DNA from 4 places in the Selenomonas sp. FOBRC9 genome. Region 1 is predicted to be linked to each of the others. Evidence: riboswitches for the same ligand, from Rfam matches in the RefSeq annotation. Region 1 holds a riboswitch; each other region holds the start of a gene.
The links. Region 1 has a riboswitch for cobalamin ahead of HMPREF1147_RS08265 (methylmalonyl-CoA mutase family protein). Riboswitches for the same ligand answer to the same signal wherever they lie in the genome.
Positions count from the first base shown of each region.

Region 2: another riboswitch for cobalamin. It lies ahead of nikB (nickel ABC transporter permease); the one in region 1 lies ahead of HMPREF1147_RS08265 (methylmalonyl-CoA mutase family protein).
Region 3: another riboswitch for cobalamin. It lies ahead of cobN (cobaltochelatase subunit CobN); the one in region 1 lies ahead of HMPREF1147_RS08265 (methylmalonyl-CoA mutase family protein).
Region 4: another riboswitch for cobalamin. It lies ahead of HMPREF1147_RS09270 (TonB-dependent siderophore receptor); the one in region 1 lies ahead of HMPREF1147_RS08265 (methylmalonyl-CoA mutase family protein).

Region 1 is NZ_ALJR01000032.1:5,021-11,098, reverse strand. Features, by position in the region: gene scpA (methylmalonyl-CoA mutase) at 1-562, opposite strand, end outside; gene HMPREF1147_RS08265 (methylmalonyl-CoA mutase family protein) at 562-2,748, opposite strand; cobalamin riboswitch at 3,164-3,391, opposite strand; gene HMPREF1147_RS08260 (G5 and 3D domain-containing protein) at 3,479-4,288, opposite strand; gene HMPREF1147_RS08255 (TatD family hydrolase) at 4,481-5,266, opposite strand; gene metG (methionine--tRNA ligase) at 5,263-6,078, opposite strand, start outside.
Region 2 is NZ_ALJR01000005.1:56,661-62,738, reverse strand. Features, by position in the region: gene nikC (nickel transporter permease) at 1-515, opposite strand, end outside; gene nikB (nickel ABC transporter permease) at 512-1,456, opposite strand; cobalamin riboswitch at 1,606-1,803, opposite strand; gene HMPREF1147_RS02040 (MATE family efflux transporter) at 1,918-3,273, opposite strand; gene purD (phosphoribosylamine--glycine ligase) at 3,461-4,720, opposite strand; gene HMPREF1147_RS02030 (IMP cyclohydrolase) at 4,730-5,323, opposite strand; gene purN (phosphoribosylglycinamide formyltransferase) at 5,320-5,952, opposite strand; gene purM (phosphoribosylformylglycinamidine cyclo-ligase) at 5,945-6,078, opposite strand, start outside.
Region 3 is NZ_ALJR01000003.1:123,357-129,434, reverse strand. Features, by position in the region: gene HMPREF1147_RS01110 (hypothetical protein) at 1-908, shown strand, start outside; gene HMPREF1147_RS01105 (OmpH family outer membrane protein) at 923-1,354, shown strand; gene lpxD (UDP-3-O-(3-hydroxymyristoyl)glucosamine N-acyltransferase) at 1,369-2,388, shown strand; gene HMPREF1147_RS01095 (lysophospholipid acyltransferase family protein) at 2,390-3,265, shown strand; cobalamin riboswitch at 3,345-3,573, shown strand; gene cobN (cobaltochelatase subunit CobN) at 3,714-6,078, shown strand, end outside.
Region 4 is NZ_ALJR01000039.1:87,166-93,243, reverse strand. Features, by position in the region: gene purB (adenylosuccinate lyase) at 1-862, opposite strand, end outside; gene HMPREF1147_RS09275 (metallophosphoesterase) at 1,069-2,388, shown strand; cobalamin riboswitch at 2,961-3,133, shown strand; gene HMPREF1147_RS09270 (TonB-dependent siderophore receptor) at 3,395-5,854, shown strand; gene HMPREF1147_RS09265 (autotransporter domain-containing protein) at 5,868-6,078, shown strand, end outside.

The sequences.
Region 1 (6,078 bases):
CTTCACCGGAGACGATAAAGAATGCGAGAACGGGCAGAACCGCGCCGTTCATCGTCATGGAGACGGACATCTGATCGAGCGGGATGCCAGAGAACAGGATGTTCATATCCAGCATGGAGCAGACCGAAACGCCCGCCTTGCCGACGTCACCGACAACGCGCGGGTTGTCCGCGTCATAGCCGCGGTGGGTCGGGAGGTCAAACGCGATGGAAAGACCTTTCTGACCTGCGGCGAGGTTGCGGCGATAGAATGCATTGGATTCCTCCGCCGTGGAGAAACCTGCGTACTGACGCACCGTCCACGGACGGAACACATACATCGTGGAGTAAGGTCCGCGCAGGCACGGCGGAATGCCGCTCGCGAAGTCGAGGTGACTCATATGCGCGTATTCATCGTGATCGTAATACGGTTTTACAGGCACGCGCTCCATCGTCTTGTGCGTGAGCGCGTCGAAGCTGCGTCCGGTCGATCCCTCAAAGAGGGCGCGCCACTCCTTGGAATCTGCGGAGGGGCTTTCGCCGAGGCTCATGCCTGTAAAATCGGGATTCGTAAATCCGGCCATTAGGCAATCATCCCTTTCTTCTTCTGGAGGCGCTCAAGCGTCTCATAGCAGTTTGCCTTCACGGAGATGTACTCGTCGATGCCCGCGTTGTTGTAGGTCTCGAGGAGATCCTTCGGCGCAGCGCCCGCAAGGAACACGCGCGCGTTCGGGAGTACTTCGTGGAGCTTCGGTGCGAGTGCGGGAACGATCTCGGGATAGGTCGCATCCGTCGAGCAGATGACGACCGCGTCCGCGCCGCTCTTGCCTGCAGCTTCCGCCGCCTCTTCGACCGTCTTAAAGCCGTCGTTGCCGAGCACTTCGAATGCGCCGACCTGCAGGAAGCCCGTGGTGAAGTCCGCGCGCGCCTTGTGCTGCGGGATGGGCCCCATGTTCGCGAGGAAGATCTTGACGTTGTCGTTCTTCTCCGCCTTGTAGTCCTCAGTGCGGCGGCGCAGCGCCTCGAAGCGCTCGCTCCAGCGGTGCGGCGCGATAGCGTCGACCTCTTCGGACGCCGGTTTGCCCTCGATGACCGCAGCCATGAGTTCCGCGATGGTCGCGCCGGCAAATGCCGCCTCGACGCCGTTCTCGACGGTAGGCGCGCTCCTGAGCGCTGTCAGCGCGTCTTTGCAGTGCTTCACATCAATGTCGGCGAGATATGCGTCGATATCGGCGGCACGCTGCTGTTTCAGCGCCACCGTATCCTCTTCGCGGCGGTCGAGCAGGGTCTCCGTCATGTTCGGATACATGTTGTTGCCGACGATGCGATCCTTGCGCACATCCGCCTTCTTGAAGCGGTCGGCAAGGATCTTCGCGATCTCTTCCTGCACATAGCCGCTCTTTAAGGCCTCGACGATCCCGCCTTTGCCCTCGATGGTCTGGAACTCCGCCCAGATGCGTTCTTTCATCTGCCGCGTCAGCGACTCGACCGCCCACGATCCGCCTGCGGGATCGATCGGCTGGAGCATCCCGAACTCCTCTTGGAGCATGATCTGGATGTTGCGCGCAATGCGCCGGGAGAATTCGTCGCCCTTACGGATCGGTTCGTCAAACGGTGCGCTCTCGAAGGAATCGATGCCGCCGACAACGCCCGAAAAGATCTCCGTCGTATTGCGGAGCATGTTGACGTACGGGTCGTAAACGGTCTTGAAGAAGAGCGCGGGGCGCGCGTGAATGCGCATCTTCTGCGATTCCGCGTTCCCGCCGAACGCCTTGACGATCTGCGCCCAAATCGGACGCACCGCGCGCAGTTTCGCAATCTGGAGGAAGAAGTTCGCGCCCATGGAGAACCCGAACATGATCTGCGACGCCGCGTCGTCAACCGTGAGCCCGCGCTCACAGAGCGCACGCAGATACGCCGTCGCCGTTGCGAGCGAGGAGGCAATCTCCTGCACGTCGTTCGCACCGCCGTTGCTGTAAACATCGCTGCGTACAAATACGGTTTTGACATGCGGCGCGTTCTTCACCGCCCATTTTGCCGCCGCCGCCATTGCATCATACTGTGCGCTGAGCGACGCGCCGATCTTGCCGCGTGCGGCGAGCTCGCCGATGGGGTCGGCGCCGATGACGCCGCGCACGCCCGACATATCCTCCCCTGCCGCACGGCGTGCCGCCGCGACGAGCGAGAGAATCGGCAGAGCCGCTGCGCCCGCGTAGACATAGAGCGGGAATTTGCCGAGATCGAGTCCCTCGAGCAGCGTGTGCATATCGTCGACTGTCGTCACACTCGTGCCGAGGTCACCGACATGTTCCGCCTCGCGCGCGTCGACGCCTTTGCGTGACGCACTGTCGAGGACGATGTGGTAGATGGTCGAGCCCTTGTCATTCTCATGGCGGAGCAGCTCGTTGTTCTCCTTGGGCAGGGTCTCGTCGCACGCCTGGGCAATGCCCCAGGGCTTTCCGATGTAGCCCGCCGCATCCACACCGCGCAGGAAGTCGCCCATCCCCGGCATAACGCTCTTGGGCAGGATTTCCTCCGTGTGCTTCTTCGTGTACATAGGCTCGAATGTGATGCCCTCGTAGGTTTTCGTGAACATCACCTTTTCGAACGGAGCTCCCTTGAGCAGAGCTTCGCACGCAGCTTTCCACTCCTCGTCGGTCGGCGGAGTGAATTCATCGAGCGGAACGTCGGGGAAATCCTCGACCTCAGCCGATTTCTTCAGAAGCTGCTGAAGTTCTTCGTCGCTTGAGCGCTCTTTTTCTTCCGGCATAGTACGTCCTCCTTTGTATGATAAGGGAAGCTGATGAACTCAAACTTCTCTTAAAAAACTGCGGTGAGGCAGTTTTTTTATAAAAAAAACACCCCGAGCTTCCACCCTCGGAGTGACCTCCATAACGGAGATAAATGAGAACTGAAAAGATGAGCAATGTTTCCCCAAGGGGTGTATACCGCCCCTTCATCCCGGGGAAATCGCTATGCACGGAAGCTCATCTTCCCATGCACACCGATCTCCTCGGGACATGCTCACGCACCGTATGGCAAGCGAAAAGCCCGCCCCACACGTTGTGCAGGACGGGCTTCCGATATCGTCACTCAGTTCTCATCTAATCCGATCTCTTGGCTGCGCCGGATTTTCGTTTTGAAGCGAACGATTCGTAATCCCCATCCCCATCACTCGTAGGTCAAACGGTGATTGTCAATCAGGCAGTTCTCCTGGCTTCAGTTCATCGCTCGCCTGCGCCTTCCCAAGGATGTTATCCCCAGTGACTGTAGATGTGTCCCATCTACCTTGCAGGTTCACTCGCTGTTACAGTGGCGTGACCGCTCCGGCTTATACCGGATTCCCTATTAAGTTCGGTTGATGTCCGCATATATGCGACGCATCTCCCTACACCTGATCCAATCCATATGAAGTTTTTATCGTACGATAGTATAGTAGCACTGATGAACGCTCTTGTCAATAAAAAATCGCGCGATTTTTGTGTCGCGCGAAAATTTTATTATTCGAGTACGTAGACCTCGACGTTGCGCCGTCCAAATTGGATTGCTTCGTCGTAGCTCTCCATGCAGAGATCAATTTTTTGTCCGACGATGGCGCCGCCCGTATCCGCGGCGATCGCCTCGCCGTAGCCCGGGATGTAGAGGCGCGATCCGAGCGGGATCACGTTCGGATCGACCGCGACGACACCGCGCCGCGCCGGGATGCCGCTGGCCGTGATGCCGCTGCCGCCGCCGTCGCTCGGCAGGTATGCCGAGGCATGCATGGTATATGCCGCACGGTAGCGCGGGATGCCGCGGCTGACACGCTCTGCCTCGCGTTCACGTGCGCGGCGGGCTTCGGCTGCCTCCGGCTTTTCCGTCAGCATAATCGCAAGATGTTCCGTGACAGGGGCATCCACACCCGGTGCCGCGTCGATCTCGTTCATATTATAGCCGTACTCCGCCATGACGTCGCCGACCGTGCGGCTGCTCGTCATGACCTCCTGCGTATCACCCCAAAACGAAATTGTCACAGGCACCGCACGGCGCACTTCGATTTCGGTGCGGCGCCGGTCCTCGCTTCGAAACACCTCGTAGGTGTCCTTCTCACCGAGTTTTACGCCGAGTTTGGCAAAAATATCCTTGGGTTTCGTCTGTACCGTCATATCGGTGAGGGTCTGCCCGTCAACATGCACGCTGACGCGGTGCATGTTCTTCGGAAAGCCGTTCATCGTGAATCCACTCGAGAGCAGCATCATGCCGCCGAGCATGGCACAGAGCATCGTGTTTTTCTTAGTTTGAATGAAATTCCCTACTGATTTCAAACGCATAGAATGCCCCCTTTGTTTGAAAGCATTTTCCCACTTTAAGCTGAATTTTTCATGAAGAATGGGACGTGGATACGAATTGATAGCGTTTTTCTGTTCTTGCTCTCCACAACCTAGGATTTTCTTCCCAATACAAAAGCCCCGCACCACCGTTTTTGCAGCGACGCAGGACTTATAAATCAGACAAAACAATATTTAGTTGTTCAGTTTCGGATAAAGCCGCAGGGCGTTTTCCGTCGTGTAACGCGCGACCTCCTCGATACTCTCGCCGCGCACTTCTGCGATCTTTGCCGCCACATGAACGACGTAGGCGGGCTCGTTGCGCTTGCCGCGCAGTGGAACGGGTGCGAGGTAAGGGCTGTCCGTCTCGATGAGGAGGCGGTCGCGCGGTGCTTCGCGCACGATGTCGGGCAGCTTTGCCGCGTTCTTATAGGTGAGCGGGCCGTCAATGCCGATGTAAAAGCCCATCTTCCAGAGTTCCCGCGCCATCTCGAGACTGCCGGAGTAACAGTGCAGGACGCCCGTCAGTCCCTGCCCTTCCTCCTGTAAAATGCGCAGCGTATCGCCGTGTGCCTCTCGGTCATGGATGCAGACGGGGAGCTGTGCCTCACGCGCGAGATGCAGCTGCGCGGCGAAGAGTTCGCGCTGGGTAAGGCGACGGTCGGCATCCTTTTCCCAATAGTAATCGAGACCAATCTCGCCGATGGCGACGACCTTCGGATGCCGCGCCCACGCGAGGAGACGGTCGCGCATCTCATCCGTCAGCGGAGCGGCGTTCTCGGGGTGAATGCCGACAGCGGCGTAGAGTGCGGGATGTGTCTCGGCATCCGCCACGACCTGCGCGGACGCTTCCATGGAGTCCCCCATGCTGACGATGCGCGTCACGCCCGCCGCCGCCGCGCGGACGATTGTCTCCGACAGATCGTCCGCGAACTTCCCATCATAGAGATGCGCATGCGTGTCGATGAATGCGGCGCTCATATGATTTCGATCCGCGGGAAGAGCTGCTCTGCTGTGCCGACCGTGTGACCGTCCGCGACGCGCCCCCAATGCGCGATGTCCGCGAGCTGCACCGCGTCAAAATCATCCGCAAAACCGAGCTGCGCATGGATGCGCCGCGCGGTCACGGGCATGAACGGCGCAATGAGGATGCTCGTGATGTGGAGCGCTTCGACGAGATGATAGAGTACGGAGTCGAGTTGCCCCGCCTTCGCTTCGTCTTTCGCGAGTGTCCACGGCGCAGTCTCGTCGATGTATTTGTTCGTACGTGCGATAAACGCCCACACGGTGCGAATCGCCGGGGACAGCTCCATCGCTTCCATCTGCGCGGTATAGGTTTTGACTGTCTCCGCCGCCATTTCCTCCAGCGAAGCGTCGAACGCCGTCTCTCCCGTGCCTTTCGCAATCACGCCGCCGCGGTATTTCTTCGCCATGGAGAGTGTGCGGTGGAGCAAATTGCCCAGGTCGTTCGCCAGATCGGAGTTGATACGGTTGATGAGCGCGTCGCGCGAAATATTGCCGTCCTGCCCGAGCGTGATTTCACGCAGAAGGAAGTACCGGATCGCATCCGCGCCGAACTCCTCGATAAGCGCGATCGGGTCGACGACGTTGCCAACGGATTTCGACATCTTCGCGCCGTCGACGATGAGCCAGCCGTGCCCGTAGACCTTTTTCGGCAGCGCGAGACCGAGCGCCATGAGCATACATCCCCAGATGATCGTATGGAATCGTACGATCTCCTTGCCGACGAGATGCACGTCGCACGGCCAGTATTTCCGGAATGTTTCTTTATC
Region 2 (6,078 bases), on a different contig from region 1:
CGCGTGCCGCTCGTGATCGCGGCCGAGATATAGTCCTGCTGGCGAATCTTCAGCGCGACGGAGCGCGCGAGACGCGCGTATTTCGTCCATCCGACCGCAACGAGCGCGAGAATCGCGTTGACGATGCTCCCGCCCATCATACCGGCAATCGCGATCGCAAGCACGATGCCCGGGAACGCAAGGAACATGTCGGCCAGTCGCATGATGACCGTATCCACCTTGCCCCCGACGTAGCCGGAGACGACACCGATCAGCGAGCCGACACCCGCGATGAGGATGACGACCGTGAGCGCCATAAAGATGGAGATACGGGCACCGTAGATGACACGAGTGAAGAGATCACGCCCGAGTTTATCCGTGCCGAACCAATGCTCGGCGGACGGCGGCAGGAATGCATTTTGCATCACGGACGCATACGGATCCTCCGTCAAAATGAACGGAACGAGGAGCGCGACCAAAAAGATGATGCCCGCCATAATCGAGTATCTGCGCAGAATTTTGGCATCCTTGCTCATGCTTTCGCCCCCTTCTTCAAGCGCGGGTCAAGATAGGCGTAGGAAATATCCACAATAAAGTTGACCAGCATGTAGAGGACGGCGATCCACAACACGAAGCCTTCGAGCAGCGGATAGTCGCGCATCTCGATCGCACGTACGGCAAGACGCCCCATGCCCGGCCACGAGAAGACGATCTCGATGACTGCCACGCCGCCGAGCAGCCAGCCGACCGCAAGACCGAGCAGCGTGATGAGCGGCAGGCACGCATTTGGGAGCACATGGCGCCACAGGATGCGCTGCGTCGAGAGCCCGCGTGCACGTGCGCCAACGACGTAGTCCTGTCCCAGCTCCTCAAGAATCGCCGTACGCACTTGACGCGTATACTTCGACGACAGGAGAATCGCGATCGTGAGCGCAGGCAAGACCATCCGATCCGGCGTCACTTCGCCGCCCGCAATCGGGAACAGCCCCAGTTTCAGACCAAAGACAAAGAGAAGAATAAGTCCGACCCAAAAACTTGGCATCGAAACGCCCAGAAACGTAATTCCTCGAATCAGATAGTCCGGCCAGCGGTTCCGATACACGGCGGCAAGAATCCCGCACGGCACGGAGATGACGAGCATCATCACAAGCGCAGTACCCGCGAGTACGAGCGTGCCGGGCAGCGCCTGAGCGAGTTTATCCACAACGGGGATCTTCGCCGAATAGCTCTTCCCCATATCCCCGTGCAGCACGCCGTTCAGCCAACGGATATACTGCTCATGGAACGGCAGATCCAGCCCCAGCTCATGGCGCGTCTGCTCGATCGTCTCCTGCGAGACGATCGTATCGCCTGTCTCGAGAATCGCGTCCACCGGGTCGCCCGGCGCGAGAAATGTCAGGCTGAACGTCAGGAACGTCACGCCGAGCAACGTTAGAAGCATCTGCCCCAAACGCGTCAGCAAAAATTTGGCAGTCAAGTCTCCATCTCCTTTTTCCCTTTGCCTTCTTCACATAAAAACCGCCTGTCTCTGAAAAGACAGGCGGTCGAACGCACAAAAACAAGGTCATAAATACCCATACGGGTACCACAAACCGTGCATCCATCTCCCCATCTCTCGTGAGTCCATCAATGAATCCTATTGCAAGCAGGCTTTCCGGCTTGTAGATCCTCACGTTCTTCCGCCTTCCCGGTTGTCACCAGTGACTTTACAGGCACAGGCTCTGCGCCTGTGGAAGAACATTCCCTACATACGGCTGCGGGACAGCACGGGCATTGCACCCGTTTTCCTCTCATCGCTCGGAGACCTGCATATATTTTCATATCCCCCTGATACGAAAACATCTCTCCGACACTTGCAACGTTTTATGCAGTTTTATAGGATTATAGGCGTAGTATATCTACATACGACAGACTTGTCAAGAGATTCGTCCAGAATAATCATAAGTTATTATTGTTTATCGAAGCAACAAGGACATTCGGCGCATATTTCGCTCGGTATACACCGCGCAGGAGGAATGTAGCGCAGAGCGCGCGTATCGTCTGATCAAGTGCGAGGGAGAGCCACGCCCCTGCAAGTCCCATATTCATTTCGTGCAGGAACACATAGGTGATGATGGGGCGCAGGAACGTGATGCTGACAAAGGAATACGCTGCGACCTGCGTGGTCTTTCCGCTCGCGCGCAGGATGCCCGCGCAGATCATCTGATGCGCCTCCGGGAAACTGACCGCCGCGACATAGATGAGAATTATGCTGCCAAGTGCAAGCAACTCCGGATCGCTCGAATAGATACTGAAGATCTCCTCGCGGAACACGAAGGTCAGCAGGAACGCGACCGTCGAGAAGAAAAAGCCCCATGTAATGCCGATCCATACGAAACGCCGCCATGCATCCCGCTTTTCATCGTCGCGGTTATGTCCTGCGAGTACTGTGCTCGCTTTGCCAAGCCCCCCGCCGAAGCTGTAGTAAAAGTCGCAGAAATTCATCGCGATGGCGTGCACGGCATATGGAATCGTCCCAAGCTCGGCGACCATGCGCGTATAGACGACCATACCGATGCGCTCAAATCCCTGCTCGCTGAAGATGCCGCCAAATACGCCGAGGAACTCACGGAAATAATCACGCGTCGGCAGATAGCTCCCCTGTCCAAAGATGCCCCAGCGGAAGAGAACGCGCACGCTGAGGAGAAACGACCAAATAGAGCTGCCAATCGTACCGATGGCGGCGCCGAGCACCCCGAGGGCGGGAAAAGGCCCGATGCCATAGATGAGAAACGCGTTGAGGATGACGTTCAGCACGTTCCCCTGCAGATTGATGGAGAGCACGGTCATAGACTCGCCGCGCCCAAGCATAACCGCCTGCATCGTCGCCGAGAGCGATGTGATAAAGACAGCGGGCAGCGTCCACGATGCATAAAGCACTGCGTCAGCGATATAGTTTTCCTGTGCGCCCATCCATAGGAGGATGTCCTCGATATAGATAAAAAAGACAATATGCGCGATGCCGAGAACGACAACGACGAGTGACAAGGTCTTTTTCATCACATCGCCGTAGCTGTCGCTCTGTTGTCTGCCAAACCGCTCCGCAATGAGCAGAGTGACGGCGGCGGCAACGGAACGTGCCACGGTGAGGAGCACCATACGAGGCTGAGTAAAAATACTGACCGCCGCAATCGCAGCCGTGCCAAGCGAACCGACCATGATGATATCCGCGTTGCTCAGGAGGATCATAAAGACTCCCTCAAGCGCCGCAGGAATCCCCACACGCAGATAGATCTTGTCATACGACGTGACCATGTTATCCCCCCGAGAAAACCTCACAGTAACGCAGATTAGATTATCATAACTGATATTTACTGTCAATATATATTTATGCTCATATGATTATTTTATTTGTAAAAAGGAGGATGATATGACTGAACCGAAAAAAGACTGCGGCATCATACGTTTCAGCGTATATGCCGCAGTCTTTTTCGTATATAATTTACCGATGCAGCGCGCGATGCGCGATGTCTTTCCGATAGTACATGCCCTCAAAGGAAATTTTTTCTGTCGCCGCGTACGCCGCGCGTACGGCGGAGGAAATGTCCGCCCCCCTGCCGACGACGCCGAGCACGCGTCCGCCGTTCGTGACAATTTTTCCCTTCCGCTCGGCAGTCCCGGCGTGGAATACCAATGCGCCCGCATCCTCGGCGTCCGCGATGCCGTGAATCTCATGTCCCTTTTCATACTGCCCGGGGTAACCGCCCGCGGCGAGCACAACGCAGACCGCCGCACCGTCCTTCCACGCGATCGGCACGTCGGCGAGCCGCCCCTCGCAGCAGGCGCACATGATCTCGGCGAGGTTCCCGTCGAGGAGCGGCAGCACGACCTGCGTCTCGGGGTCGCCGAACCGTGCGTTGAACTCCACGACCTTCGGCCCTTCGGACGTAATCATGAGCCCCGCATAAAGGCAGCCGCGATAGGGGCAACCTTCCTTTGCCATCGCCGCGATCGTCGGTTTGAGAATTTCCTCAACCGCGCGTGCCGTCATCTCGGGCGTCATCACAGGCGCGGGTGCATATGTCCCCATACCGCCCGTATTGGGACCTTTGTCGCCGTCAAAGGCACGCTTATGATCCTGCGCGCTGATCATGGGACGGATCACCTTTCCATCGGTGAAGGCGAGCAGAGACGCTTCCTCCCCCTCCATGAACTCCTCGATGACGACGCTGCTTCCCGCCGCACCAAACGAACCGTCCTCCATGATGCGATCGATCGCATCGAGCGCTTCCTGCTCGGTCATGGCGACAACGACGCCCTTGCCCGCCGCAAGTCCGTCCGCCTTGATGACGATCGGCGCGCCCGTCTCGCGAATATAGACGCGTGCGGGTTCCGCCTCGGTGAACACCTCATAGCGTGCCGTCGGGATGCCGTATTTCTTCATGAGATTCTTGGCAAAGGACTTCGATCCCTCGATCTGTGCCGCCGCCGCCGTGGGGCCGAAGGCGCGGATGCCTGCCGCCGTCAGATCGTTGACCAGACCGTTCATGAGCGGAACCTCGGGGCCGACAACGACGAGATCGATCTTTGCCCCCTTGGCAAACTCCACAATGGCGGCGTTATCCTCAATCGATATGTCCGGCGACTCCGCCATCCCCGGATTGCCGGGAATCGCATAGATATATCCGTTGTCTATGCTATCGGCGAGTTTCCAACAGAGCGCGTGCTCACGCCCGCCCGAACCGATGATGAGTATATTCACGTTCGTTCCTCATTTTTCTAGCTGCTGTGCCAAATACGCGTTGATGGCGGCGTCATAGTCCGCCGTGTGCGCAAACGCCTCGTGTGCGAGCCGCATCCGCGTCATGCCGTCGACTGCGCCGTCCTTTTGGATCTTCTCCGCGATTTCGCCGTAGCGTGCGGGATTCGTCACGACCGTGACAAATTTGAAGTTCTTGGCCGCCGCGCGTATCATCGCGGGGCCGCCGATGTCGATCTGCTCCACCGCCTCGGCGAGCGTGACGTTCGGCTGTGCGACAGTCTCCTTAAAGGGGTAGAGGTTCACCGCGACAAGGTCGATTGGTGTGATCTTCAGCTCGCGCAGCGCCTTTTCGTGCGCGCTGTTGCCGCGCACGGCGAGAATGCCGCCGTGAATGAGCGGATGAAGCGTTTTGACGCGTCCGTCCATGATCTCGGGGAATCCCGTCACGTCGCTGACGTAGACGACGGGGATGCCCGCCTCGCGCAGCGCCTTCATCGTCCCCCCCGTGGAGACGATTTCAACGCCCGCCGCGTGCAGTGCGCGTGCAAATTCGACGACACCGGTTTTATCGGATACGCTGATCAGGGCACGTTTTATCTTCATGATGCTCCTCCTTCATCTGCGGGCAAAATATGTACCGTTCGCCCGACCGTTTGCAGCCGCCCCTCGGCATAGAGCCGTATCGCCTCGGGAAAGATGCGATGCTCCTGCTCCAGCACGCGTGCGGCAAGCGTCTCCTCCGTATCCCCCTCCATGACGGGAACCGCCGCCTGCAAAATAATGGGTCCCGTATCCGTCCCCTCGTCTACAAAATGTACGGTGCATCCGCTGACCTTCGCGCCGTACGCGAGCACGTCGCGATGTGCGTGCGCTCCCGGAAAGCTCGGCAGAAGCGCAGGGTGAATGTTGAGAATACGCCCGCGGAAGGCGTACACGAACGTGGGTGATAGGATGCGCATAAAGCCGGCGAGCACAACGAGCGTCACGCGATGCGCATACAGCTCGTTGAGAAGCGCGCCCTCAAACGCCTCCATATCAAAATGTTCTTTGCGGACGACAGCGACGGCGGGAATCCCCTTTTCCCGCGCGCGCTCGAGCGCATAGGCATCCGCCCGATCCGCGATGACGACGGCGATCTCGGCGCGAATGTCCCCGCGTTCAATCGCCTCCATGATGGCGGCGAGGTTTGAGCCGCGCCCCGAGCAAAGCACGCCGATTCGCTCGTTAGGCATCGAATACACCGCCCTTGATCACAACCTCGTGTGCGCCCTCGGTGATACGCCCGATGCGATAGACAGTCTCACCCTCCGCCGTGAGATGTGCAATGATGCGCGCCGCCTCGTCCTCCGACGCAATCA
Region 3 (6,078 bases), on a different contig from region 1:
TCACGGAGGTACTCGCGGCACACCCCGCCTATGAACGTCTCGTGCAGCTTCGCGCCGAGGAACGCATGCTTTCGCTGCGCATAGAGGATATGCCGACCGCACAGGAGGTTACTCCGCCTGATGCAGATCCCGCGCCATTTGATGACTCCGTGTGGCAAAAGAACGCGCAGACTGTCATCGGGGCGCGCGTCGCACTTGAACGCGAACGCAAACGCCTGATGGAGGTCTATGCAAAGGAAACGGAGGCGGACTACAAGGCGCGCAGCAAGGCGATCGACGACGAGTATCTGAACGCGATCCTCAACCTCAACCTCAAGATCGACAATCAGCGCGCCATGCACGGGCTGCGCGTCTCCGAGGAGGAGCTCGCCCGCGAGCGTGCGGGCTGGGAGCAGCAGCTAGATGCACTTAAGACCGAGCGCGGGGCTCGTCAAATTGCGCTCTACAATGCGTGGCGGGACGAGATTGCGGCACGTGTCGCGGCGCGCATCGAGCCGCAGGAGGCGGCATGGACGGCGCGCGCGGGGGAGACCGTCGCCGCACAGAAAGCGGAGGCGGATCGTCTGCGCGCCGCAGCGGAGGAACGCGGCGCGCAGATGATGAAGCGTGCGCAGGAGGCACAGGAAGCGCGCAGTGCGGCGGCGCAGCGCGCCCTGCGCTTGGCGCAGGTACGCAGCAGTGCGGATGCCCTTGAGGAGCAGATTTTACGCGACGTGCGCAGCCGCGCGGCAAAGCTCGCGCTCATGCACAAGTTCTCCCTCGTCCTCGCCGCGCCCGAGGAGCGCGCCGCGGCACATCTGCCGGGGGCAGATACATTTGCTCCCGTGCGGCGAACTCCGCTTGTCTCCGTGACGGCGCGTGATATCACCGCGGAGATGGTGCAGGAAATGCAGAGCATCAAAGAATGAAAGGAACTTTATCCATGAAATATTTCAGCGCAGCCCCTGCGGCTGTCCTTCTTGCGGCAAGTATCTTTACGGCAGGCTGCGGCCAGGTGCATGTCGGCACGGTCGATCGTGAGCGTGTGCAGAATGAAGCACCGCAGCTGCAATCTCTCGTTGCGGAAGCCAATACGAAGCTCGCCGAGGCACAGGCGGAGGCACAGCAGCGGTTCCAGGCGAACCCCAATATGACGCCGGAGGAAGCACAGCAGGTACAGATGGACGCCCAACGCAAGATGGCGGGGCTGAACCAAGTCTACAGCGTTCAGCTCGAACAGAAGATGAACGTTGCGATCCAAGAGATCGTGAAAGATAAGAAACTCGACGTCGTGATGGACAGCTCAAAGAAGTACCCGACCGTCATCTCCGGCGGCACAGATCTGACCGATGAAGTCATTCAAAAACTTCAATAAAAGGGGAATCATGCATGGAAAAGACAGTCAGTGAGATTGCTGTACTGGTTGGCGGCAGAGCGGGCGGCGACACCGGACGCATCATAAAAAGCCTTGCCGCTCTCGATGAGGCGGGCGTGAACGATCTCGCCTTTGCCGTGCCCCCGCATATTGATGAGGCACGCGCCTGCGAAGGGCGCGTGGGTGCCCTCCTTCTGCCCGGCGGCACGGAGGGCTTTTCGTGTGCGGTGATCTATGTGGACGATCCCAAGGCTGCGTTTGCAAAGCTGCTCGCGATCTTTACCCCTGCGATCGACCACCCGGTCGGTGTGAGCGACGAGGCCTACATCGGCGCAGGCGTCCGCATCGGCGCGGGCGCGACCGTCCTGCCCTTTGCCTATGTGGACGACAACGCTGTGATCGGCGCAGGCGTGACGCTCTATCCGCATACCTACGTCGGGCAGTACAGCGAGATCGGCGACGGGACGACGCTCTACCCGAACGCCGTTGTGCGCGAGCACTGCCGCGTCGGGGCGCGCTGCACGATTCACAGCTGTGCGGTCATCGGCGCGGATGGCTTCGGCTTTACGACGGAGCGGGGCGTACATACAAAGGTGCCGCAGGTCGGCGGCGTCGTCATCGAGGACGACGTTGAGATCGGTGCCCATGTCGGCATCGACCGTGCGACACTCGGCGCAACTGTCATCGGCAAGGGGACGAAGATCGACAACCTCGTCCACATCGGGCACAACTGCAATATCGGGGCGAACTGCCTTATCGTCGCGCAGACAGGCATCTCCGGCTCGACGAAGGTTGGGCACAACGTCACGTTCGGCGGGCAGGTCGGCACGGTCGGACACATCAACATCGGCGCGAATTCGGTCTATGCCGCGCGCTCGGGCATCATCGGCGACATGCCGGAGGGAACGTTCGGTGCGGGCTTCCCCGTGCAGTCCCACGCGGAGTGGCTGCGCGTACAGGCGGCGATCCGCCGTTTGCCGGAAATGGCGAAAAAGCTGAAGGCGCTCGAAAAGAAGCTCTCCGGGGACGCCTGAGATGCTTTCCTACTATGCGGTAAAACTCCTCAGCCGTCTCATCTGTCTGCTGCCCCATACCGCGGCGATGCTGCTCGGCGAGGCGCTCGCAAAAATCGCATGGATCTTCGTCCCTGCAAAACGCAAGCGGCTCGCGCGCGAACAGATCATGCGCTGCCTGCATACGGACGCGGCGGAGGCGGATCGCATCGCGCGTGCGAGCAGCCTGCGATTTGGCACGATGCTCATGGAAGTGCTGCGTTTCCCGGTGATGAAGGAGCACATGTCGGACTATGTGACGATCGTCGGCGCGGTGGACGAGCTGAACGCCGTCATGGCGGAGGGCAAGGGCGCGATCTTTGCAACCTCACACAGCGGGAACTGGGAGCTCATGGGCGGTGCGTTCGCCTGCGCCGGCTATCCGCTCGTCGGCGTTGCGAAGAAGCAGTCCTCGGCGGGTATGGATCGCTTCATCAATGAGTACCGCACACTCGTCGGGATGCACATTACCTACAGCAGCAGTGTGCGTGAGATGTTCCGTATGCTTGCGGAGGGCTGGATCATCGGGCTCATCAGCGATCAGGATCCGAGCCTGCGTGACGGCATCATCATCAATTTTTTCGGACAGGAGACGAACGCGTTCACGGGCGCAGCGTCCATCGGACGGTTCCGGAGCGTTCCGATCTTCCCCGTGTTCATGCATCGGGAACCGAACGGTCGGCATGTGCTCCTCGTCGAGCCCGCGATCCGCGCGCCCAAGACCGAGGATAAGGAAGCGGATATCCGCCAAACGACGCAGTACATCAACGATCGTATCGAGGCATGGGTGCGGAAATACCCGGAGGAATGGTTTTGGCTGCACGATCGATGGAAATCTATTCGTGAGCGCAGCACTTGACAAGAATGAAATCAATGTTATAATAAGCGCGAATAATATAGAATATGCAGAGGGCGGCGTGCTTTTCCGAGACATGCCGCCCGTACTGTACGGGTTGGGTATCCGCAAGGATTTAATAGAGAAGCCGGGGCATTTCCGGCGCGGTCACGCCACCGTATTGGGGAGCAAATTTGCAGAAAAGCGCGATGTTTTTGCCGAAAGGAGAAAATGCGCGACTTTCGATTGAACCACTGAAGCTGTTGCTTTGGGAAGGTGCAAAGGCGCTGTGAACCTGAGCCGGGAGAACTGCCCTACCGACAGTCACCGTTTGACCCACGAGCGATGGGGAGGGGATTTGCAGCGCCGGCAGAGCATTGACCGCATTCGTGCCGCAGGTCGGCGCGTAGAATCCACCAAAGGGTGGATTTTTTTATTGTTCGGAGCATTATAACAAGGAGTTATCGGCGTTATGCATATCGCCTTTTATACGAATGTATCGCGAGATTATTATATGGCGGGGCGGCTTGCGCTGCCGGAGGGCATCTCCTGTGCGGCGTACTATGTGCAGGGGGAGGACGACTGGTCGCCCGCGCATATGCGTGTCTCGGCGGCGGCGGACGCCGTGCTCTTCCTATGGATGGGAACGGGGCTTGACCGCCCCTTCCTCCGGCATGCCTCCGCCTATCTCCTGCGCGCGCAAAAATGCCATGCGTTCCTTGTCGAAAACAGCGGAGCGGAGCGTATTTCGCATGGGATGACGGACGACGATCTCATGGAACTGCGCCGCTATTTCCGGTTCGACGGAGAGGAGAATGTGCGCGGCGCGATGCTCTATCTCGCGGCTCGGTTCGGCGGCTATGAGGGAGATGTGCCCGCGCCGCAGGAACAGCCATGGCACGGCGTATGGCATCCCGATTATGACGGGGACTGTGCGGACATCGCGGCGTACTGCGCGGCGCATGTCGACCCCGCACGTCCGACGGCGGGCATCGTATTCTACCGCTCCGAGTGGATCATGGGCGATTTCACCTATCACACGGCGCTCGTGCGCGCTTTTGAAGCGGCGGGGCTGAACGTCATCCCTGTATTTACGAATACGCTTGCGAACGCAGAGCTCGGTTCGCCGCCGTTTGCGGAGACGCTGCACCGTTACTTTTACCGTGACGGGGAGCCGGCGGTCGACGTGGTCGTGAGCTGTTTGAAATTTTCCCTGCACGCGGCGGGGACGCCGATCGAAGAACTCGTACGGCTCGGTGTGCCGTGGCTGCAGGCGTATACGATACTCGCCGAGCGCGTGGAGTGGGAGGACTCCCTCATCGGGATGAACGCGATGGAGGTCTCCATCAGCGTGAGCCTGCCGGAGTTCGACGGCGCTATCCACGCCGTGCCGATCGCGGCGAAACAGCGCATGGAGGACGGGCTGTCCGTCTATGTCGCGCTCCCCGAGCGCATGGAGCTCCTCGCGCGGCGGGCGCATCGCTATGCCGTATTGCGGCGCAAAGAGAATGCCGAGAAGAAGATAGCGGTCATTTTCCACAACTACCCGCCGACGAACGCGAGCATCGGCAGCGCGGCGGGACTGGACTCGCCCGAGAGCGTCGTGCGTCTCCTACGCGCGATGAAGGAGGCGGGCTATCGTGTCGAGAACATCCCCGAGACGGCGCAGGCGCTCATGGACGAGATCACGGCGCAGGCGACGAACGACCGCCGCTATCTGACCGACGCGCAGATTCAAAATGCCTGCGGGCGTCTCCCGTCGGCGGATTACCGCGATTACTTTGAAACGCTCTCCGCACGCGTTCGGGAGCGCATGTGCGTCGACTGGGGCGAACCGCCGGGCGATGTGCTCGTCGCGGACGATGCCTTTATCCTGCCCGGCATCGAAAAGGGAAATATCCTCATCACGATACAGCCGCCGCGCGGATTCGGCGAAGATCCGGGGAAACTCCTCCACTCGCCCGACGCCGCGCCGACGCATCACTATCTTGCGTTCTATCACTGGCTGCGCACGGTACGCCGTGTGGACGCCGTTGTACACGTCGGGACGCACGGCTCGCTTGAATGGCTCCCGGGCAAGAACGCGGGACTCTCGCCCTCGTGCTACCCCGACATCTCCATCGGCGACCTGCCCGACATCTATCCCTACTGGATGACGATTGTCGGCGAGGGCATTCAGGCGAAACGGCGCGGCGCGGCGTGTCTCATCAGTCACCTCTCGCCGCCGATGAGCCTTGCGGGGGCGTGCGACGATATTGCGGAGCTCGAGCGGGCGCTCGACGAGTACGGGCATTTTGCCCGCACGCAGCCCGAATCGGCGGATGCCGCCGCAGAGCTTGTGCGCGAAGCGGCGCGCGCGGCGCATCTCGAGGACGAGGTGCCCGAGGAAGAGGACTTCGAATCGTATGCGCTGCGTCTGCACAACTACATCACCGACCTCAAGAATCTCCAGATTCGTACGGGGCTTCATGTGCTCGGACGGATGCCGCCCGAGGACGACCTTGTCGATTATGTGAAATCCCTCGTTCGCATGGACAACGGCGACATTCCCGCACTGACGCGCGTGCTCGCCGAAGGGCAGGGATATGACTACGACGCTCTGCTCGATGTGGGCGGGACACTGCTTCCCGACGGGACAACCTACGGGATGGCGCTTGACCGCCTTGAGCAGTTGGGAACACGGCTCGTCGCCGCATTGATGGCGCAGGATTTCGCGCCGGATGCCGTGGATGCGGTTATGGAAACGCTGAGAGAGGAGGAATGCAATGCGGAGATGCGGGCGCAGCTTCCGCGCGTCCTCTCCTATATCTGCACGGATATCGTGCAGAATTTGCGGC
Region 4 (6,078 bases), on a different contig from region 1:
CGTTGCCGCGCACGAGCCGCGCCATGCCCGAGACGCGCTCGCAGTTGATGGGGTTGCGCTTGTGCGGCATCGCGGATGAGCCCTTTTGCCCCGCCTTGAAGAACTCCTCCGCCTCGCGGATGTCCGTGCGCTGGAGGTTGCGGATCTCGGTCGCGATCTTTTCCATCGTGCCCGCGATGATCGCGAGTGTCGTGACGAGCTCGGCGTGGCGGTCGCGCTGGATGACCTGCGTCGCGAGACGGACGGGCGTGAGTCCGAGCCGCCGGCACGTCAGCTCCTCGATGCGCATGTCGATGTTGGAGTAGGTGCCGACCGCGCCCGAGAGTTTACCGACCGAGACGATCTCCTGCGCACGCGTCAGCCGCTCGATGTCGCGTTCGAGCTCAGCGCTCCAGAGCAGGAGCTTCAGTCCGAACGTCATAGGCTCCGCATGGATGCCGTGCGTACGTCCGATACACGGTGTATGGCGAAACTCATCTGCGCGGCGGCGGAGCACTTCGCGGAATTTACGAAGCCCGCCTAGGATCAGCCCCGCGGCGTCACGCATCATGATGCAGTACGCCGTGTCCTTCACATCGCTCGAGGTGAGCCCCTTGTGGATATACTTTGAATCCTCGCCGACATTTTCCTCAAGGTTCGTGAGGAAGGCGATGATGTCGTGGTCGGTCGTCTTTTCGATCTCGTTGATGCGGGCAACGTCGAACTTCGCCGTGCGGCGGATGTTCTCCACGGCGGCGGCGGGGATCTCGCCCAGCTCCGCCATCGCCTCGCACGCCGCGATCTCGACGTTCAGGATGGTCTGCCACTCATTCTCGATCGACCAGAGACGACCCATCTCCGGCCGCGTATAACGCTCTATCATCATATCCTCCTGCTCATGTGCACAGACATAAAACAACATCTATATCATATATCTCAAAACGTCCAATGTCAACGAAAACAAAGCGTGCGGAGAACGTTCGGCGGAGTATGGCACCATGGTAAAAATTTAGGGCGTACTATTGACTTAGAGTGCGCTCCTAGTATTATATTGACAGACAGATATTTGACTGAATCAAGGGGACTATGATGGGAGAAAATAACCGGACGGAGCGACGTTTGAGTCGGCGCTCCTTTATCAAAGGTGCGGCTGCGGCGGGCGTTCTCGCTGCGAGCGGCGCGCTCTTTTTGGGGACGGGCTGCGGGCGCACGGTTGTGGAGACAGCGGAGCGCAAACTCTTTGCCGAGCTGCGCGTAAATTATCTGCGGCAGATCGTCACGCAGGATACGGGGCGTGCGCGCGTCCTCATGTGGGAGATGCCCGCGCCTGCGGCGGATCAGGTCGTCGAGCTGCGCACGGCGGGGCAGACGGAGACGCGTTCTTTTGATGTGCGCGATGCGGGCTTTACAGACGACGGCGTGACCGTCTATCAATACGCAGCGGCGATTGACGAGCTGACGCCCGGCACGTCGTACGAATACCGCGTGCGCGCCGGTGATGCTGCGACGGCGTGGATGCCGCTCGCGGCACCTGCCGAGGACGCACCGTATAAAATGATCATCTTCCCGGATTCACAGTCGAGCGACTATACGGACTGGCAGAATGTGGCGCGCGGCGCGTGGGAGCGCAACCGTGATGCGGCCGTCTACTGCAACATGGGTGACCTTGTGGACAACGGAGAGGATCGTTCGCAGTGGGCGGCGTGGTTCGAGGGATTTGACGCCGACATGCTGCACGCGCTGCCCTTCGTCCCCGTGATGGGCAATCATGAAACGTATAACCGTGATTGGAAGGTACGTCTGCCGGAGGCGTATCTGCACTATTTCGACGTGCCCGCAAACGGCAGCGCGCAGTTCGAGCGGTACTACTACTCATTTGATTTCGGCAGCGTCCATTACATCGTCCTCAATACAATGCAGCAGGAGCTTGACGACTTTATCCCCGGGCTCGTGGAGGAACAGCAGGCATGGATCCGCCGCGACATGGCAGCACACCGGAAAAAGTGGAATATCGTCATGATGCACAAAGATGTCCTGCAATACCGAATCAACGGGCGTCCCGAGCGCACGGAGGGATTCAGCGAGGACGGGAACCTATGGATGCCGCTGTTTGACGAACTGGGCATAGACATCGTATATACGGCGCACTTGCACACCTATCGCAACCGCGGACATATCTACGGATTCGTGAAGCAGCCGGACAAAAGGGGACCGCTCTACATCCTCACGGGTGTCGCGGGCAACGTCCGCTATCCGAATCTGTGGGTGGATCACGCGATGGACGATGTGACGCTCCCGCAGCCCGAGACCGACAACTACCTCACGATGGAGGTCGGCGCGGACAGCATCGAGATCGCGTGCTTCCTCCCGGACGGCACGGAGATGGATCGCGTGCGCGTGGAGAAATGAAGTATATGGCTTGACGAATTGTATGTAAAAATTTATAATTGGATTGACATTCCTTTACCGTTATGGTAGAATAAGATAAATTTATATATAACGGGAGGAATTTGCCGAATATTATTTATCGTAAAAATTGAATAAGGACATCAGGTGTTTTGTGACTTGCTGCAAAGCTTTACGGGGAAGTTTGATGTGATTTCAACGCTGTAGCGCAGCCGTGAAGGGGAGTTTATTCATCGCAGTCCTCTTACAAAGGGATGAATGGGCGACGATCCTAAGCCGGGGTACCGACTGAGGTCTGTCATTTATGTAAAGTATGCGCTTTACGTACTTCAGCATTTAGGAGAGGTTCAGCTTTCCGCCGGTATTTTATTGCCAAAAATGGGGCGGACGATCTCGGGTGTTAGGGTTTGCAGCGCAGCTTACAGTACATGAAATGAAGCAGGAAATTTAGCTGTTGCGCAGCCGGATTTCCTGCTTATTTATTATAAAGTATTTTATTATCGTTAAATATGAATGCAACCTGAAAACTCTTATTGACAAAAAAAAAACAATAATGCTAATATAAACATAAAAATTGCATATGATAGGGAATAGGTGTCGCAAGACTTCAAAAGGAATCCGGTCAAAGCCGGAGCGGTCCCGCCACTGTAAGAGGAGTCCGTCAAAATATGCCACTGGAGAGATCCGGGAAGGTTTGACGCGGCGATGAATCTAAGCCAGGAGACTTGCCTGTTTCAACATCACCGTTGATTTTTGAATTGTATCAAGAATCAGTACCTGCGAGCGATGGGGAGGGGATTACGTCCAAGACGAAATACAGACGTATCTCTGGCAGGAATATATTCTGCCGGATTTCTGATTTCTATAGATGTTCATCCGCCTGACTGCGCTCGTTGGTACAGGCGGATTTTTTCATGGAGTGAAGGAAAGCATGGCACGGGGATTGTCCACATTTTTTGAAGATACGCCGGCATACGGTTGGTCGGCAAAGAAGAACGGAGGCTCTTTTATGTCAAAGCAAGTAAGCAAAAGGATGGTCTCGGGTGTTCTCTGGATGCTGCTTGCCGCTGCGGCAGGGCATCCCGCATTCGCAGCAGACTCGGGGCAAACGGAGGATGCACAGGGAATATATACAACGCAGGATGTTACGGTTCAGGCAAAACGCCCCGTATGGGAGGAGACTCTCTCCCCCGGCACTGTGACCGTCATCCGCCCCGAGGAGTTCAAAGGGGAGCAAAAGACGCTGCCCGACTTCCTGAAGATGGTGCCGGGCGTACATGTGCGCGAGGTGCAGGGGAAGGGACAGTATACAACCGTGACCGTGCGCGGCTCGACGGCGGCTCAGGTCGGCGTATTCGTGGACGGCGTACTGACGAACCTCGGCGGCGATGCGGCAGTTGACATCTCGACCATCCCCGTCAGCAACGTCGAGCGCATCGAGGTCTATCGCGGCTACATCCCCGCACGCTTTGCAGGCACATTCATCGGCGGCGTCATCAACGTCGTGACGAAGAAGCCGACGGGCGCACACGGTTCTGCCGAGATCGGACCAAGCTCATTCGGCGGCAAAAAGGCGTCCGTCGAGGTCACAGCCCCTGTCGGCGACGGCAGCCTCCTCTTTGGATTGAACCATGAATCGCGTGAAGGCGACTTCCCCTACCACAGCTACGCAGCAGATCAGTTCTACACGAATACCGGACTTGGCAGACAGATTGTGGAAACACGGGCAGAACTAAAGCAGTTCTTGGGGATGACAGCGGCAGAGCGTGCCGCCTATGATGCCGCCAATGGCGCGGGCGCATGGCAGGATAATGTAGATTCCTGCATCCAGTGGCTCGAAGACAACGGCGGTCGCTTGGTGACCGCTGCCGATGACCCAGAGCGCCGCCGCAAGTACAACGACTACAGCAACTCCGACCTCCTCATCAAATGGCAGGATGACAACTGGATGGTCAAGGGCACCTATAAAACCGTCAATCGCCATCTGCCCGACAGCCTTTGGGTCGACTACCGAAGCTATTTCGATATGATTACGCCGGGGCTCCTCGTTGATAAATACGATCTCTATAAATACGACAAACGGCATCAGACAATCAGTGCAAAGGAGCTGCTCGTGCAGCGTCGATATATGGGAAAACGCTTTGAATGGGGCTGGATGGTCGACTATCTCACCCAGAGCAAGGACTACCGTGCCGAGAATATTCACGACGGTCTGCGTTTTATGATCAAGGTTCCCATGCGGGAGTGGAGCCGTTACCGTTCGAAGAAATACAACGTACAGGTGGACGGAACCTACGAGCTCAGCAAGAACAACATGCTCGACTTTCAAATGAACTACTCTCACGAGCGCATGAATATCGATGGTGACGGACTCAACGAGGTCATCGACGACGTGCAGGCGGGCATCGGGAACCTCTGGGCACAGATGCGCAATCAGTTCGATCAGAACATCTTCAACGTCCAGCTGCAGGATACAATCACGCTCGACAAGAAGAGGACATGGCAGCTGACGCCCGCCATCCGCTACAATCGCTCGGAAATTGTGGGCTACAGTCAGTTCGGCCGTTTCAATCCTGCAAAAACGTATCATTGGGTTCATCCGAAGGACAATCAGGTGGATTCCAAGGTGACCTGGCAGCTCGCATTGAAAAAGGAGTTTAGCGATCATTTCACGATGCGCATGACGGGCGGCACCTACTTCCGACTGCTCAACATGTACGAGATCGCGGGCGACGGCGCGGGCATCATGCCGGCTCCAATAGACTATAAGGGAAGCGGTGCGAAATTCCCACAGCCGGAGTACGGCAAGCAGTTTGACTGCAGTGCGATTTGGGACGGAAAGTTCCTCGGCGCGGACAATCGGACGACGCTCACGTACTTCTGGCGCGACACGCAGCGCATGCTTTACCTCTATCGTGCCGGCCTGAACTACAGCTCGTACTTCAATGATATGCGCGGCAAGGCGCATGGCTTTGAGCTGCAGACGAATTTCCACTGGAAGAAATTCGATCTCGATATCGAAGGCACGCATCTCAATATAGAGGCGCAGCGCAGAGACTCCTCGCCTGGCGTACACTACGATTGGTTCGAGGTGCGCCCGACGTATCAGCCGGAGTGGGAAGGCAATATCCGGCTAACTTATCGCCCGACGGAGAAGTGGCTCTTCTTCGGCGAGGCGCATTATGTTTCGCAATACTACACGCACTATGCCATTCCGCAGACCAGGAATCCCGTGGAAAAAGAACTTGCCGGCAGGCCGAGAGCTGCGCTGAAGACGATCAACGTGGGTCTCAAGTGGTCGCCGCGCAAGGATATGACGATGTCGATTGGCTGCAACGATGTGCTTGATGAGGCGTCGAAGCTGAAAGTGCACAGCGTACAGCGCTACTTGAGCGACCCGAGCTGGGTAAACATCGAGTACCCGCTGCAGGGACGCAGTTACTATATGAGCTTCCGTTATGAATTCTAGGGAGGGAAAGAAGATGAAGGAGTATTTCAGCAAGGCGCGGCGCCTGCGCCTGACGGCTCTTGTCGTGGGCGGGCTGCTCTACGGCTCGTCGGTGCATGCCGCCAATCTGGTTTCGACGATTCCTTCGGATTACGGCAATAGCGAGATGGGCGCGGTCACTGGCTCGCGCGTAACGACGGAGGTCGATGCGGCGCCACAGGCAGGGGTGCTGAAGAACCTCAACC